DNA from 3 places in the Scandinavium sp. M-37 genome. Region 3 is predicted to be linked to each of the others. Evidence: riboswitches for the same ligand, from Rfam matches in the RefSeq annotation. Region 3 holds a riboswitch; each other region holds the start of a gene.
The links. A riboswitch is a leader RNA that binds a small molecule or an ion and turns the genes downstream of it on or off. The one in region 3 is predicted to bind thiamine pyrophosphate.
Positions count from the first base shown of each region.

Region 1 (4,169 bases), on a different contig from region 3:
AAGATGTTGTTGATCTGGGTACCGTAGCCACGCGCCCGCGTGACCACACCTTCATCTTCCAGGGTCTGCATCGCCTTGCGCACAGTAATGCGCGACACGCCGGTAAGCTGGCTCAGGTCTCGCTCGCCGGGCAAAATATTGCCATGCTCCAGCCAGCCGCTGCGCACCGCGTTCTTTACCGTTTCGGCAAATTTCAGGTACAGCGGCGTGTTATCGGCAGCGGCGATGCGCTCGTTCAGTTGCGCGAGAAGCCGGGTATGCGCTTGTTCCATCTCTGGTTTCCTGGCTAAAAGTTTCAGTCAGTATACTACCACCATGCGTGAAAATGATGCACCGGCCCGATACCGCTCCCGACCTCCAGCGAGTCCGCCTGTGCCAGCGCCGCCGACAGCCAGGCTTTGGCTTCCAGCACCGTTTCCCGCCAGCTGTTATAGCGCGGATGCAACGCCGCTAAGGCTGCCGACAATGTACAACCGGTGCCGTGGGTATTTTTGGTCCGCACGCGCGGCGCGGTAAAACGCATTTCGCCCTCGCGGGTAAACAACCAGTCCGGGCTTTCAACATCGTCCAGATGACCGCCCTTCATCAGCACCGCCTCGCAGCCCAGGGCCCGCAGCGCCCGGCCTTGCTCGAGCATTTCCCTTTCATTACACGCATGAGGCGCATCCAACAGCGCCGCGGCTTCCGGCAGATTGGGGGTAATCAGGGAGACCTGCGGCAATAAGCGTTTACGCAACGTAGCGATCGCCGACGCTGACAGCAACGGATCGCCGCTTTTCGCCAGCATCACCGTATCGAGCACCACGTTAGTGATGTGATAACGTGCCAAACGTTCGGCCACGGCTTCAACGATATCCGTTTCAGCCAGCATACCGATTTTAGTGGTGTCGATGCGCACGTCGCTAAACACTGAGTCCAGCTGCGCGGCGACAAAATCGGGTTCGATGCGATACACCGACTGCACGCCCTGGGTATTCTGCGCCACCAGCGCGGTGACCACCGAACAGCCGTAGGCCCCGAGTGCCGAAAACGTTTTGAGGTCCGCCTGAATCCCGGCCCCGCCGCTCGGGTCTGTGCCTGCAATGGTGAGCGCGTTAATCCGCTTCATGCCTGCCCCTCCGCGTACAGCGCGTCTAGAAATGCCGCCACGAAGCTGCCCGGCCCGGCGCTGTTTTCAGTCGCTACCCCGCCTGCTCGTTTCATTAATCCGCAGGCCGCCGCGACGTTATCGAGCCTGTCGCCCGGCAGCGCACAGCTCGCCGCCACCACCGCCGAAAGCGCACAGCCCGTGCCGACCACTTTGGTCATCAACGAGGAACCGCCGGTAACCCTCACCGTGCGCTGCCCGTCGGTAACGTAATCCACCTCACCGGTGACCACCACAACAGTAGAAATTTGGCGCGCCAGGGCCTGGGCGGCAGGCAGCGCGGTGGCAGCGGTATCGGTAGTATCCACCCCGCGCCCGCCGCGGCTCATGCCCGCCAATGCGAGAATTTCAGAGGCGTTGCCACGAATAGCAGCAGGCTGAAGTGACAACAGCTGCTGGCAAAATTCTGTCCGCAACGTGAGCGCCCCCACGGCTACCGGGTCGAGCGTCCAGGGTTTTTGGCTGGCGTTTGCACTTTCCACCGCGGTTCGCATCGTCGCCGCACGGGATTGCGTCAGCGTGCCAACATTGATCAACAGTGTATCGGCAAAGGCGGCAAACTGTGGGGCTTCGTCGGCATCAATCACCATCGCCGGAGACGCGCCGAGCGCCAACAAAACGTTAGCCGTGAAGGTTTGCACCACATCGTTAGTCATGCAGTGAACCAGCGGCGAACGAGTACGAAAAAGGTGTGAAGTGTGCGCGAGCTGCGCGGAGTTAAGCAGGTCAGGTTGCATAGTTCGCTCCTGCCAGTGGGTGAAGAAGCGATACCCTGCGCGGGTCTCTGACTTCCCTACGCTGGCATTATCCAGATCAGGTGGTACGGGTATTTCTCAGCCTTCACAAAGAAGGGCACCCCGAGTCATTTGGTACAAATTAGCTTACTTTTTGCCAGCTTAGGGGAAGTTGCTTGCTGGTGCAAGCCCGCCCTCATCAGGTCTCGCTTCTTCACCTTAAAGACGCTCCTGACCCCTTTTTTAACCCCCACCCCAGATAGCAAAAAAGGAGCCGAAGCTCCTTTATGATATTACCCATGACCTCATGGATTCCGAGATTCAGTTTTGCGTTCTGTTTTTCTACGTCGTTCCAAGGTGCGGATTACATCCCAGATAAACAGGAACAGCAAATACCAGTAAAGTGCGGAGATCATACGCGAGTGTCCTGGTTCCAGTAGGTTGCTACCGTCCTCAGAGACACCGCCATTTCTTCCGCAGCCCTTTTCTGAGTTAGCCCTTGCGCCTTGTATTCCAGCACCTTCAAACGCGTTTCCTGCTGCTTACCAGCTTTCTTGATTCCAAGGCATTCGATGGTTGAGCCAGGGAAGTAATGGGTTTTGAGGTATTCTGCTGCCGCCATGTCGGGAACGACAAACACCAGAGGGTGATCGGTATCAGTGTTGCGAATGGATGTTCGGCTAAGAAACTGGTAGCACCGTTCAAAATACATAGCCTGACGCTTCTTCTCCATTACCATTTCAAAATCCCAACCGATACGTTCGCAATAGTCAGCCCATCGCTTACGGTCTTTGTCGCCCAGATTTGCACATCCGAGGAACACGGCACAATGAACACCTTGGTAGTTGTTCATTCCGTAGCTCGACATCGAGACAGCTTCCCCTCCCATGCGATCACCAAGCTCAGTGAGTCCGATGGTCTGGAAGTCGCAGATGGTTTTATCCCTGTTAGTGGCGAAGATAAATTCCTTGCCAACAGTCTGTCGAATCTCGTTCAGATGATTGTTAAAGACATTGGCGAGTTCTGACTGCCCCGCTCTTTTGATATCTTCTTGGAGAACAACCACGATCTTGATAGGCACTTTTTTATGCTTACGTCTCTCGGGATCAGGCTGAAGATGTTCACCCGCTTCCTGAACAGCGATCTGAGCGACGTTCTCTGCCATCCAGATAAACCCGCTGCGATTTACACCAGCGCCGAGCACAGTGAAACTCTTTGCCCACGTTGTGGCCTTCAGTATCGGATTATAAGTGTACGCAAAGAAGCTGTATGAAGAATCACATTCTTTATGCATCACGCCACCGCCGTCGAGCGCCACGTAAAGCACTTTCTTAAGATTGTCACTGTTAGCGTGCTTCTCATGGTAATACTTGTACAGATTGTCGTAGTGCTCTTCGCGCAGGTATAGCAGCCCGTTTCGCTCTTCCAGCCATTCCAGGTATGGGAAGTTTTCTGCCGTCCTGTCAGCATGTCGGATCGTTGCTTCTGCCCCAAACCAGCCATCAGGAATCTCGTCAATCACCACATTGTGTTCTGCCAGTAGAGAACGCATCTCAGGATTGAACGTTGCGAGGTGGCAGTAGTTGGTGAAACATTCGTGGGTGGTTATCACCACATTTGTCTGGAAGTTATCAGCCAAGGTGCTTTTCAGGTTGAGAGTCGCCCCTTCAACGAAAATGTGATGGTTTGGGATTCTCAAGCGATTCAGATCTTGCTTGAACTGATCGGCTAAAGCGTGGGTTGGTACTACGATTAAGAATTTTTCTGGGACAACTTCGCGATTGAAGCTGAGAATGTACTCTTTCAGACGGTGGCTCTTTCCTGAGCCGCAAATCGCATTAACAAAGTTTACTACTGGTTTCTTTTCGGTCATTCGGTTCCTCTCGGTTTAGGACTGCTGTTATTAACTCACTCACCAGCGCGGCGGCTGACTTGTCTTCACGGTTGGCACGTTCAACAAGCGCCCTGTGGGTTTCATCAGTGAATCGGATGTTCATTCGGTTGTTCCTCGTTACGTAAAATCTCCTGAAGCTGTTCAATGCGGTAGCTGATCAAGGCCACCCTGAACATCTTGCGTCGTTCGTCGGAGAGATTTTTGTTGTGGGAGTATTGTTGGCAAATCTTGGGGAGCAGCTTTCCGCTGTGTAGGGCTTCGAGCACATCAGTTTTAGTTTGGTACATGTACCTCCTTATTATAACGGTTGTTAACTATCTACTATTCATCATACATTAAATCGGTTGCAAAGTCAACTGTTTTCCGATCAAATTCAACATCTTAACAAATACAG
Region 1 is NZ_JBIGIN010000054.1:580-4,748, reverse strand. It holds gene ACG0Z5_RS22770 (GntR family transcriptional regulator) at 1-272, opposite strand, end outside; gene thiD (bifunctional hydroxymethylpyrimidine kinase/phosphomethylpyrimidine kinase) at 308-1,108, opposite strand; gene thiM (hydroxyethylthiazole kinase) at 1,105-1,884, opposite strand; TPP riboswitch at 1,921-2,017, opposite strand; gene ACG0Z5_RS22755 (DEAD/DEAH box helicase) at 2,294-3,754, opposite strand; gene ACG0Z5_RS22750 (hypothetical protein) at 3,859-4,062, opposite strand.
Region 1: linked by a shared signal. The riboswitch ahead of thiM (hydroxyethylthiazole kinase) and the one ahead of thiB (thiamine ABC transporter substrate binding subunit) in region 3 are both predicted to bind thiamine pyrophosphate.

Region 2 (4,169 bases), on a different contig from region 3:
CGGCCCGCTTGTCTCATCATCCAGACAGGGGTGATATCAACAGGCTGGCGCAGCAGCGCACGCAGATAACGATCGTTCTTCAGTTCGGTCATGTTGGCAGTTCCTTTATGCGTCATGCGAGCAGTGTACCATCACTCATACTCTGCCCGACACATCGCCACCGTATCTTCAATTAAACGACGCGCGACGGTACCCGGCGGTGGCAGCAGAGGCAGGTTGTCGTAGCGATACCAGTTGGCTTCCAGTAACTCTTTCGGGTCGATGACTATCTCGCCGCTGTCGTAATCCGCCATAAATGCGGTCATCAGCGACTGCGGGAAAGGCCACGGCTGCGAGGTCACATAGCGCAGGTTTTTGACGCGGATGCTGCTCTCTTCCATCACCTCGCGAGCCACAGCCTGTTCAAGGGTTTCCCCGACTTCGACAAAACCGGCCAGCACGGTATGCACCCCATTACGATGGCGCGTGTGTTGTGCCAGCAAAATGGAATCGTCACGGCGGATAGCGACAATAATGCACGGCGCAATTTGCGGGTAATAGCGCTCCCGGCAGTGGCTGCACAGCATTGCCCATTCGGTTTTGCTCGGATGCATGGTGTGACCGCAATAGCCGCAGAATTTATGCGATCGGTAAAACTCAGTCAGCTGCACCCCACGCCCCGCCAGCTGGAACAGGCCAACATCCTGGTCCAGCACCTGGCGCACTGAGCCCATTTCCTGACGCTTATCCTGTTGGATAAGCCAAACGGGATCGCCCTCCCATTCGCCAATCTGCATCGCATGCTGGCCCACCAGACCGAATGCGTGTGCTTCGCCATGTGGCAATTCACCGTTGGGCAACCAGAGTTTCTGTTCGTGGCTGACTATCCACCAGCCACAATCTAATTTTTCAATTATACGATCCATATCTATTGCACTACCTTCGCTTCACTGGCACTTTGTTAACAGTGCTTTTACATTTTTGGGTGAGCTGTTTTCGCTCTTTCACATGCGGAGTCCATCATGCTAAACCAGTTAGAAAGCCTGACAGAGCGCGTTGGCGGCAGCCATCATCTTGTCGATCAGTGGCTACAGGTGCGCAAGCAGTTGCTCGTCGCCTATTACAATCTGGTTGGCATCAAGCCTGGCAAAGGATCGTATATGCGCCTCAACGAGAAAGCGCTCGACGATTTTTGTCAGCGTCTGGTGGATTACCTCTCCGCCGGTCATTTCAGTATTTATGAACGCATTGTCGGCGAATTGGAAGGTGAAAACCCACTTTTGGCGGCAACAAAACTCTATCCTCAGCTCGAAGGCAATACCGAGCAAATCATGAGTCTCTACGATTCCAGCCTTGAAACCGCCATTGATGATGATAATTGCATGGAGTTTCAGCAGGCGTTATCCAGCCTGGGCGAAGCACTTGCGGCGCGATTTGCGCTGGAAGACAGCCTGATTGCGCTGGCGATGGATAACAAACTGAACGGCAGCGCCAATGATGAAAATCAGATTGCGCGCCCGGCTTGAGTTCTTAACCGTTAACGCGTAATTTACATTCTTCACCTCGCCGCTGGCGGGGTTGTATCTTGTCGGAGTGCCCATTTGGGCTGAGACCGTTAATTCGGGATCCGCGGAACCTGATCAGGTTAGTACCTGCGAAGGGAACAAGAGTCACACATTTTTACGTCGTCTAATGGGCGCGTAATCTCTTCGTTCATCCGTCGTCTGACAAGCCATTTCTTTCACATACTGGAATGCGCTATGTCTACTACCAAACTCTCCCGCCGCGAACAGCGTGCACATGCCCAACACTTTATCGACACCCTCGAAGGCACGGCCTTCCCTAACTCGAAACGGATTTATCTCGCTGGTTCGCGCGATGATATCCGCGTCCCGATGCGTGAAATTCAGCTTAGCCCGACGCTCATTGGCGGCAGCAAAGACACGCCTCAGTTCGAACCCAACGAAGCCGTGCCGGTGTATGACACCTCCGGTCCCTACGGCGATCCAGATATTGTCATCAACGTTCAGCAGGGCCTGGCCAAACTGCGTCAGCCCTGGATTGAGGCGCGTCATGACAGCGAGCCGCTGGACGCGCGCAGTTCGGCTTACACCCGGGAACGGCTGGCCGATGACGGCCTCGACGAACTGCGCTTTACCGGCCTGCTGACACCCAAACGCGCCATCGCCGGTAAATGCGTGACGCAGCTGCATTACGCCCGCCAGGGGATCGTGACCCCTGAAATGGAGTTCATTGCCATTCGCGAAAACATGGGGCGCGAGCGCATTCGTGGCGATGTACTTCGCCACCAGCACCCAGGCGAAGGGTTTGGCGCGAGCCTGCCCGACAATATCACCCCGGAGTTCGTGCGCGATGAAGTCGCCGCCGGACGCGCGATTATTCCGGCCAATATCAACCACCCGGAATCCGAGCCGATGATCATCGGGCGGAATTTCCTGGTGAAGGTGAACGCCAACATCGGTAACTCGGCGGTGACGTCGTCTATCGAAGAAGAAGTGGAAAAACTGGTGTGGTCCACGCGCTGGGGAGCGGATACGGTGATGGATTTGTCTACCGGCCGCTACATCCACGAAACCCGGGAATGGATCCTGCGTAACAGCCCGGTGCCGATTGGTACGGTGCCCATTTATCAGGCGCTGGAGAAGGTCAATGGCATCGCCGAAGATCTGACGTGGGAAGCCTTCCGCGACACCCTGCTGGAGCAGGCGGAACAGGGCGTCGACTACTTCACCATTCACGCTGGCGTGCTGCTGCGCTATGTGCCGATGACCGCCAAACGCCTGACCGGCATCGTTTCACGCGGCGGTTCCATCATGGCGAAATGGTGCCTGTCGCATCATCAGGAAAATTTCCTGTATCAGCATTTCCGTGAAATCTGCGAGATCTGCGCCGCCTACGACGTATCTCTTTCCTTGGGCGATGGCCTGCGTCCGGGTTCGATTCAGGATGCAAACGACGAAGCGCAATTTGCTGAACTGCATACCCTCGGCGAACTGACCAAGATTGCCTGGGAATATGATGTGCAGGTAATGATTGAAGGCCCGGGTCATGTGCCGATGCAGATGATCCGCCGCAACATGACGGAACAACTGGAGCATTGCCACGAAGCGCCGTTTTACACCCTCGGGCCGTTGACCACTGATATTGCGCCAGGCTACGACCATTTCACCTCCGGCATTGGCGCGGCGATGATTGGCTGGTTCGGCTGCGCGATGCTGTGCTACGTCACGCCAAAAGAGCACCTTGGCCTGCCGAACAAAGAGGACGTTAAGCAGGGACTGATTACCTACAAAATTGCCGCCCACGCCGCAGACCTGGCAAAAGGCCATCCGGGGGCACAAATCCGCGATAATGCCATGTCGAAGGCACGCTTCGAATTCCGCTGGGAAGACCAGTTTAATCTGGCGCTGGATCCGTTCACCGCCCGCGCCTATCACGATGAAACCCTGCCGCAGGAATCCGGCAAAGTCGCGCACTTCTGTTCGATGTGCGGGCCGAAGTTCTGCTCAATGAAAATTTCCCAGGAAGTACGTGACTATGCGGCAACCCAGACTATCGAAGTGGGCATGGCCGATATGTCAGAAAACTTCCGCGCCAAAGGCGGTGAAATCTATCTGCGCAAGGAGGAAGTCTGATGTATCAGCCTGATTTCCCGGCGGTGCCGTATCGCCTCGGCCTGTATCCGGTCGTCGACAGCGTGGAATGGATAGCCCATCTACTGGAGGCGGGCGTGCGAACCATTCAGTTACGCATCAAGGATAAGACCGATGATGAGGTGGAAGCCGAGGTTACTGCCGCCATTGTGCTGGGTCGCCGCTATCGCGCCCGGCTGTTTATCAATGACTACTGGCAATTGGCTATTAAGCATCAGGCCTACGGCGTGCATCTGGGTCAGGAGGACCTGGAAACCACGGATTTGGATGCCATTCGCCAGGCCGGGCTGCGGCTCGGCGTTTCGACGCATGACGATATGGAAATTGACGTGGCGCTGGCGGTGAAGCCGTCGTACATCGCGCTGGGTCACGTGTTCCCCACGCAGACCAAACAGATGCCGTCCTCCCCACAGGGATTAGCGCAGCTTGCGGCACATATTGCCCGGCTGAAAAATTATCCCACGGTGGCGATTGGCGGCATCAGCCTCGATCGCGCCCCAGCTGTACTGGCGACCG
Region 2 is NZ_JBIGIN010000056.1:6,743-10,911, forward strand. It holds gene hemE (uroporphyrinogen decarboxylase) at 1-92, opposite strand, end outside; gene nudC (NAD(+) diphosphatase) at 132-905, opposite strand; gene rsd (sigma D regulator) at 1,002-1,505, shown strand; TPP riboswitch at 1,559-1,659, shown strand; gene thiC (phosphomethylpyrimidine synthase ThiC) at 1,740-3,635, shown strand; gene thiE (thiamine phosphate synthase) at 3,635-4,169, shown strand, end outside.
Region 2: linked by a shared signal. The riboswitch ahead of thiC (phosphomethylpyrimidine synthase ThiC) and the one ahead of thiB (thiamine ABC transporter substrate binding subunit) in region 3 are both predicted to bind thiamine pyrophosphate.

Region 3 (4,169 bases):
GCATTGCCTACCGCCATCAGGCAGCAGAACAGAATCAGCTTGCGGCGATCGCCCTGACTATCAGAACGTTTAGCCAGCCCGAGGCTGACCACGATCCCGGCGATGGCGTTGACGGTATAAAACAGGCCGACCCAGAATGGCTGTACGCCCACCTCGCGGCTGAGGAACAGACTTAGCGTCGGCATCTGCAATGCCCCCGCCACGCCGACCATAAACGCCACCAGCATAAAGGCGGCATACACCCCGTTCAGTCGTCGTCCCATCGTCGCTAACCAATGCATGCTTATTCCCGTCGCACAAAAAAAGAAAACGAAAAAAGCCAGCAGAAGCATTCTGCTGGCGGGTCTTTCAAGGCTCTCGCCTGATACCAATACTCAGTCACACATGATTAAGTCAAGTCAATGAAGATCCGAAACCGGGTTTGTAACGTCCCACTGCATCAAATCTTCCAGCATTTTCAGGCGCATTCCTGCGACCAGGCGGGCCAGCCATGACGCTCCCTGCGTCGCCAAAAAGTACTGTTGGTAAAACTGACGGGCAGTTGGCTTCTTCATCTTCACCTCCTCACTTCATCGGGATTGATTATTGGCTTAATATGAGGATAAATAAATTGCTGAGTTTTCGTCAGGAGTTCCCCTTTTATGTCCTCTGGTCGTCTGCAACAACAGTTCATCCGGTTATGGCAATGCTGTGACGGTCAATCCCAGCAGACCACGCTCAACGAGCTGGCCGAATTACTCAGCTGTTCGCGCCGTCATATGCGCACCCTGCTGAACACCATGGAAGAGAGAGGTTGGCTGACCTGGCAGGCGGAAGCCGGACGCGGGAAGCGTTCGCGGCTGACGTTCCTGTATACCGGGCTGGCGCTCCAGCAGCAGCGGGCGGAAGATTTACTGGAACAAGACCGCATCGATCAACTGGTACAGCTGGTGGGTGACAAAGCTACCGTGCGTCAGATGCTGGTCTCGCATCTGGGCCGTAGTTTTCGCCAGGGGAGGCACATCCTGCGGGTGCTCTACTATCGTCCGATGCGCAATCTGCTCCCCGGCACGCCGTTACGCCGCTCAGAAACCCACATTGCCCGACAGATATTTAGCGCCCTGACGCGTATAAATGAGGAAAACGGGGAACTGGAAGCGGACATTGCCCATCACTGGCAGCAGATTTCCCCTTTACAGTGGCGCTTTTATCTCCGGCCAGGGATTCATTTCCACCATGGCCGTGAACTGGAAATGGCGGACGTTATCCATTCCTTACAGCGTATCAATGCCCTGCCGCTGTATGCCCATATCCAGCGCATCGATTCCCCAACCGCCTGGACGTTGGATATTCATCTTGCCCACCCTGACCGCTGGCTGCCATGGCTGGTCGGCCACATTCCGGCGATGATCCTGCCGCGTGAATGGGAAAGCATGAATCACTTTTCCAGCCTGCCGGTCGGCACCGGGCCTTACGCTGTGGCACGGAACAATCAAAACCAGCTAAAAATCCATGCCTTCGATGACTTCTTTGGCTATCGGGCGCTGATTGATGAGGTGAATGTCTGGGTGCTGCCGGAAATCGGCGAGGAAGTCACCTGCGGCCTGACGCTGGAAGGCCCCACCGACGGCGAAAAAGCGGTCGAAAGTCGCCTCGAAGAAGGCTGCTATTACCTGCTGTTCGACGCCCGCAGCCAGAAAGGGGTCTCTGATGAAGTGCGCGAATGGGTGAGCAAAATACTCTCCCCCGCCAATCTGCTGTATCACGCCGATGAACAGTATCAGGGGCATTGGTTCCCGGCCTACGGCCTGCTGCCGCGCTGGCATCATGCGCGTCCGGGGAAAGGGGAAAAACCCGCCGGGCTGGAAACGCTGACCCTGACCTATTATCGGGAACATCTGGAACACAAAAACATCGCGCGGATCATGGGCGACCTGCTGGCCGAACATCAGGTGAAGCTGGAGATTCAGGAACTGGACTACGACGAGTGGCACCGGGGTGAAGCGCATAGCGACATGTGGCTGAACAGCGCCAATTTTACCCTGCCGCTGGATTTCTCGCTGTTTGCCCAGCTGTTTGAAGTGCCGCTGATCCAGCACTGTATCCCGCTCGACTGGCAGCAGGCCGCCGCCGAATGGCAGGCAGGCGACATGCATCTCGCCAACTGGTGTCAGCAGCTGATCGCCCAGCGTTCAGTGGTGCCGCTGATCCACCACTGGCTGATGATCCAGGGCCAGCGCAGTATGCGTGGCCTGCGCATGAACACCCTCGGCTGGTTTGACTTTAAATCGGCATGGTTTGCGCCTCCGGATTCTTAAGGCTTTCTGAAAAGTCACAAACTCATTACAATGCTGTCGTTCTCAACGGGGTGCTAATAAACAGACACAAAATCATTCGAGATGCATCAAGGCGGCTTGAATGATGACGTGTATGGGCTGAGATGATACCCGTCGAACCTGATCCGGATAACGCCGGCGAAGGGATTTGAGGCTTCTCAAAATCCTTTGCCACCCCTTAATTTGAGGTGCAAAGTGCTAAAAAAACTCCTGCCGTTCCTGTTTCTGGTAAGCGTCCCTGCTTTCGCGAAACCCGTGCTCACCGTTTATACCTACGACTCTTTCTCCGCCGACTGGGGCCCGGGGCCTGTGGTCAAAAAAGCCTTCGAGGCAGACTGCAACTGCGAGCTGAAATACGTGGCGCTGGAAGACGGGGTTTCGCTGCTCAACCGCTTAAGGATGGAAGGCAAAAACAGCAAAGCCGACGTGGTGCTGGGGCTGGATAACAACCTGCTTGAGGCCGCTACTCAAACCGGGCTGTTCGCCAAAAGCGGCGTGCCAACCGCCGGTATCAAGGTGCCTGGCGGCTGGAGTAACGAGACCTTTGTGCCATTCGACTACGGTTACTTTGCGTTCGTGTATGACAAAAACAAGCTGAAGAACCCGCCGAAAAGCCTGAAAGACCTTGTGGAGAGCCCGCAGAAATGGCGCGTTATCTATCAAGATCCGCGCACCAGCACTCCAGGTCTTGGTCTGCTGCTGTGGATGCAGAAAGTGTATGGCGATAAATCCCCGCAAGCGTGGCAGAAGCTGGCGGCCAAAACCGTCACCGTCACCAAAGGCTGGAGCGAAGCTTACGGCCTGTTCCTGAAAGGGGAAAGTGACCTGGTGTTGAGCTACACCACCTCCCCGGCTTATCACATCATTGAAGAGAAGAAAGACAACTTCGCCGCCGCTGATTTCGCCGAAGGCCACTATCTGCAGGTCGAAGTCGCCGCGCGTACCGCCGCCAGCAAACAGCCACAGCTGGCTGAACAGTTCCTGAAATTTATGGTCAGCCCGGCGTTCCAGAAAGCGATCCCGACCGGGAACTGGATGTATCCGGTCACCAACGTGGCGCTGCCAGACGGTTTTAACGGCCTGGTGAAACCGAAAACCACGCTGGAATATACCCCGCAACAGGTTGCTACCGAACGCCAGAACTGGATTGCTGCATGGCAACGCGCCGTCAGCCAGTAATCGCCGGCTGGCTGATGCCCGGCGCAACGGTGGCCATCGTGATGGTCGCTGTTGCGCTGGCGGCGTTTATGGCACTGTGGTTTAACGCCCCGGCCGCCAGCTGGGGGGCTTTCCTGCATGACAGCTATCTCTGGCACGTGGTGCGGTTTTCCTTCTGGCAGGCGTTTCTGTCCGCCCTGTTGTCGGTCGTGCCCGCCATTTTCCTCGCCCGCGCCCTGTACCGCCGCCGCTTTGCCGGCCGTCAAATCCTGCTCCGACTGTGCGCCATGACCTTAATTCTGCCGGTTCTGGTGGCGGTGTTTGGCATTCTCAGCGTGTACGGCCGCCAGGGCTGGCTGGCCCAGTTGTGCCATTGGCTCGGTTGGGAATGGTCGTTTTCACCTTATGGCCTGCAAGGCATTCTGCTGGCGCACGTGTTCTTTAATATGCCAATGGCAACGCGGCTGCTGCTCCAGGCGCTGGAGCAGATCCCCGGTGAACAGCGTCAGCTGGCGGCGCAGTTGGGAATGCGCGGTTTTAGCTTCTTCCGCTTTGTCGAATGGCCGTGGATGCGGCGACAAATTCCGGCCACCGCCGCGCTGATTTTCATGCTGTGCTTCGCAAGCTTCGCCACCGTCCTGTCGCTCGGCGGCGGGCCACAGGCTACGACTATCGAGCTCGCCATCTATCAGGCGC
Region 3 is NZ_JBIGIN010000002.1:179,139-183,307, reverse strand. It holds gene ACG0Z5_RS02800 (sugar efflux transporter) at 1-281, opposite strand, end outside; gene sgrT (glucose uptake inhibitor SgrT) at 399-554, opposite strand; gene sgrR (HTH-type transcriptional regulator SgrR) at 642-2,297, shown strand; TPP riboswitch at 2,334-2,480, shown strand; gene thiB (thiamine ABC transporter substrate binding subunit) at 2,511-3,494, shown strand; gene thiP (thiamine/thiamine pyrophosphate ABC transporter permease ThiP) at 3,470-4,169, shown strand, end outside.